One region of the Streptomyces sp. NPDC054975 genome, then DNA from elsewhere that is predicted to be linked to it. Evidence: riboswitches for the same ligand, from Rfam matches in the RefSeq annotation. Region 1 holds a riboswitch; the other holds the start of a gene.
What was found. A riboswitch is a leader RNA that binds a small molecule or an ion and turns the genes downstream of it on or off. The one in region 1 is predicted to bind ZMP and ZTP.
Positions count from the first base shown of each region.

Region 2: linked by a shared signal. The riboswitch ahead of ACWF79_RS11500 (serine hydroxymethyltransferase) and the one ahead of ACWF79_RS24660 (bifunctional 5,10-methylenetetrahydrofolate dehydrogenase/5,10-methenyltetrahydrofolate cyclohydrolase) in region 1 are both predicted to bind ZMP and ZTP.

Region 1 covers NZ_JBSGWV010000032.1:35,090-37,282, forward strand. Annotated here, with positions in the region: gene ACWF79_RS24660 (bifunctional 5,10-methylenetetrahydrofolate dehydrogenase/5,10-methenyltetrahydrofolate cyclohydrolase) at 33-887, opposite strand; ZMP/ZTP riboswitch at 917-1,022, opposite strand; gene ACWF79_RS24665 (GAF domain-containing protein) at 1,237-2,193, shown strand, end outside.
Region 2 covers NZ_JBSGWV010000008.1:64,470-66,662, reverse strand. Annotated here, with positions in the region: gene ACWF79_RS11500 (serine hydroxymethyltransferase) at 1-1,015, opposite strand, end outside; ZMP/ZTP riboswitch at 1,086-1,176, opposite strand; gene rocD (ornithine--oxo-acid transaminase) at 1,284-2,193, shown strand, end outside.

The DNA.
Region 1 (2,193 bases):
GGCCGTTCAGCGTCCCTCGCCGTGCTAAGGGGCTACAGGCCAAGCTGGCGCTCCGCCCCTTCCACGGTCTGCGCGAGGAGTACGGCGATCGTCATCGGGCCGACACCACCCGGTACGGGGGTGATGAGGGAGGCACGCTCGGCGGCGGTGTCGAAGTCGACGTCACCGACGTTGCCGGGGTTGTAACCGGCGTCGATCACGACTGCGCCCGGCTTGATGTCCTCGCCCTTGATGAACTGGGGCTTGCCCACGGCCGCGACGAGGATGTCCGCCTCACGGACGACCGACGACAGCTCGGCGGTGCGCGAGTGGCAGTACGTGACGGTGGCGTCGCGACCGAGCAGCAGCAGGCCGGCCGGCTTGCCGAGGATCGCGGAGCGGCCGACGACGACGGCGCGCTTGCCGCGCGGATCGACGTCGTACGCGTCGAGCAGCCGCATGATGCCCCCGGGCGTGCAGGAGACGAAGCCGGGCAGTCCGAAACCCATGGCGGCGAACGAGGCCATCGTGACGCCGTCGACGTCCTTCTCGGGGGCGATCGCCTCGAAGGCGGCCCGCTCGTCGATGTGCGGGCCCACCGGGTGCTGGAGCAGGATGCCGTGGACCTCGGGGTCGTGGGAGAGCGCGGTGATCGCGGCGACGAGTTCCTCGGTGGTCGTCTCGGCGGGCAGTTCGACGTGCTTGGAGCGGATTCCGGCCTTCGCGCAGCGGTTCTGCTTCATCTTCACGTACGTCACGGAGGCGGGGTCCGCGCCGACGAGCACCGTCGCGAGGCAGGGCGTGACGCCGGTGCGGCGGGTGATCTCGGCGGCGCGGGCGGCGGTCTCCTCGACCGTGCGGCGGGCGAGGGCGGTGCCGTCCATGAGGGAGGCGGAGCTGGTGGACATGGGCCACTCCTGGGCGTCGTCGATGACAGGGTGATCGCCCAGGCGCACGGCAGCGTCGGATTCGCGCGGGTGCGCGGGGTCCGCGGGCCGCTCCCCGGTGGTGATCCACCTCAAGCGCCAGTCACGGCCCGAGCCCTACTCTACGTGAGCCCTGGGCGGACCCCAGGGGCGGTCTCCGGACACGGCGCGCATGCCCGCGGGTCCGCAGGCTTGTCGGCGACCTCCCCGCACACCACGATGACGACCGACGGGGCAGGCGAAGGGGCCTGCCGACAGACGGAGCCGTACGAACAGGGAAGCCGCGGGATCAGCAGCCGCACAAGCAGCGGGACCTCGACGGGAGGCCGAGTTGAGCGAGGCGTGGGCGGCGGCGGGACTGGACGCCGGTGCGCTGCGGCGGGCGCACGAGGTGTTCACGAGCGGCGGCCAGGTCCACCTCCCCGCGGTGCGGCCCCTCGTCGCCGAGTCGTGGCGGCGCTCGGCGCGGGCCCGGGTGAGCCCGGACGGCGCGGCCCGTGTGGAGCTGGCGGACGACGAGCTCGCCGACCAGCGCGCGGGGCATCCGCTGGCCCTCGCGATGCCGGTGATCCGGGAGCTGATGGGCACGTACGCGACGGACGGCGAACATCTCCTGGCGGTCTGCGACGTGGCGGGCCGGATGCTGTGGATGGAGGGCCATCCCGGGACGCTGCGGCGGGCGCGGGCGATGAACTTCGTCGCCGGGGCTTGCTGGTCGGAATCGGCGGCCGGGACGAACGCGCCCGGGACCGCGCTCGCCGTGGGCCGCCCGGTGCAGGTGTTCGGCGCCGAGCACTTCCAGCGGCCGGCGCAGGCCTGGACCTGTGCCGCGGCTCCTGTACACGATCCGCGCAGCGGGCGGCTGCTCGGCGCCGTCGACATCACCGGCGGGGACCGGTTGGCGCATCCGCACAGCCTGGCGTTCGTGCAGGCCGTGGCACGGGCGGCGGAGTCGCAGTTGGCCCTGCTCGCGCCGCAGCCGGCCGCGGACCGGGTACGGCTGGCGGCGCTCGGCCGGGACGAGGCGCTGCTCACCGTGGCAGGGCGGCGGGTCCGGCTGAGCCGCCGCCACAGCGAGATCCTGGTGGTCCTGGCACATCGTCCGGAGGGTGTGGCCGGCGACGAACTCCTCACGCTCCTGTACGAGGACGAGGGCTGCTCGGATCTGGACGAGGCCGAGGCCGTCTGCCGGGCGGTGTGCGGTTTCTCGGAGATCGAGCGGGAGCGCCTCCCTGCCGCGCACACCCCCACGACGCCGGCTTCGTCCGCCCACCCGCACCGGCGGTTC
Region 2 (2,193 bases), on a different contig from region 1:
CCCGGTCGAGGGCCTTGGCGGCGACCTTGCCGGGGACCTCCTTGGGGGTGAGGTCCATCAGGATCAGGTGGTTGTCGGTGCCGCCGGAGACCAGGTCGAAGCCGCGGGCGAGGAGGGCCTCGGCGAGCGCCTTGGCGTTGGCGACGACCGCGTGGGCGTAGTCGCGGAAGGAGGGCTGGGAGGCCTCGCGCAGGGCGACGGCGATGGCCGCGGTGGTCTGGTTGTGCGGGCCGCCCTGGAGGCCGGGGAAGACGGCCTTGTCGAGGGCCTTGGCGTGCTCCTCGCGGGACATCAGCATGGCGCCGCGCGGGCCGCGCAGGGTCTTGTGCGTGGTCGTCGAGATGACGTCGGCGTACGGGACCGGGGAGGGGTGGGCGCCGCCGGCGATCAGGCCGGCGATGTGGGCGATGTCGGCGACGAGGACGGAGCCGGCCTCGCGGGCGATCTCGGCGAAGGCGGCGCAGTCGATCGTGCGGGGCAGCGCGGTGCCGCCGCAGAAGATCACCTTCGGGCGCTCCTTGAGGGCGAGCTCGCGGACCTGGTCGAAGTCGACGAGCCCGTTGTCCTGGCGTACGCCGTACTGCACGCCGCGGAACCACTTGCCGGTGGCGGAGACGCCCCAGCCGTGGGTGAGGTGGCCGCCCATCGGCAGGGCCATGCCCATCACGGTGTCGCCCGGCTCGGCGAAGGCGAGGTAGACGGCGAGGTTGGCGGGGGAACCGGAGTAGGGCTGGACGTTGGCGTGGTCGACGCCGAAGAGGTCCTTGGCGCGTTCGACGGCGAGGGTCTCGACCTGGTCGATGTTCTGCTGGCCCTCGTAGTACCGGCGGCCGGGGTAGCCCTCGCTGTACTTGTTCTGCAGGACCGTGCCGGAGGCCTCCAGGACGGCGGCGGAGACGTAGTTCTCGCTCGGGATCAGTCGCAGGGTCTCGGCCTGCAGCCGCTCCTCGGCGCCGACGAGTGCGGCGAGTTCGGGGTCGGTGGCGGCGAGGGCGGGGCGGGTGGGCGCGTTCATGGCGTTCCTCCGGGCGTTGCGGCGGGTCCCGGGGCACTGCGGCGGCGCGGCGCCACACGGGACGGGGTCCTTGTGGTGCCCAGGCGGGCGGCACCGCGTGTGGTCTGCCGCGCACGGCTCCCCCAGGGTCGATTCCCCGTACGCCAGTCGCCGTGCGTGTTTCCAGCCTATCTGGCGCGCCGTCGCAAAGGTTTCCTCGTCCGTCATTCGAGCGACGATAAGAAGGGGAGCCACACCCGCCCCTGGCCGCAGGACGAACGGAGATCCCGTGTCGAGTACGCAAGACGCGATCGCTTCCGCGGAGGCGCACAGCGCGCACAACTACCACCCCCTCCCCGTCGTCGTCGCCTCGGCCGACGGGGCCTGGATGACCGACGTCGAGGGGCGTCGCTATCTGGACATGCTCGCCGGGTACTCGGCGCTCAACTTCGGGCACGGCCACCGGCGGCTGATCGACGCCGCGAAGGCGCAGCTGGAGCGGGTGACGCTGACGTCGAGGGCGTTCCACCACGACCGGTTCGCGGAGTTCTGCACGCGACTCGCGGAGCTGTGCGGCAAGGACATGGTCCTGCCGATGAACACGGGCGCGGAGGCGATCGAGACGGCGGTGAAGACCGCCCGGAAGTGGGGGTACGAGGTCAAGGGCGTGCCGGACGGGCACGCGAAGATCGTGGTCGCGGCGAACAACTTCCACGGTCGCACGACGACGATCGTCAGCTTCTCCACGGACCACGAGGCCCGGGACCACTACGGCCCGTACACGCCGGGCTTCGAGATCGTCCCGTACGGCGATCTGACGGCGATGCAGGCCGCGGTCACCGCTCACACGGTCGCGGTGCTGATCGAGCCGATCCAGGGCGAGGCGGGGGTCCTCGTCCCTCCGGCCGGGTACCTGCGCGGGGTGCGGGAGTTGACCCGGGAGCGGAACGTGCTGTTCATCGCGGACGAGGTCCAGTCGGGCCTCGGCCGGACGGGGCGTACGTTCGCGTGCGAGCACGAGGGTGTGGTGCCGGACGTGTACGTCCTGGGCAAGGCGCTCGGCGGTGGTGTCGTCCCGGTCTCCGCGGTGGTCGCGGACCGGGACGTGCTGGGGGTGTTCCGGCCCGGTGAGCACGGTTCGACGTTCGGCGGGAACCCGCTGGCGTGCGCGGTGGCCCTGGAGGTGATCGCGATGCTGC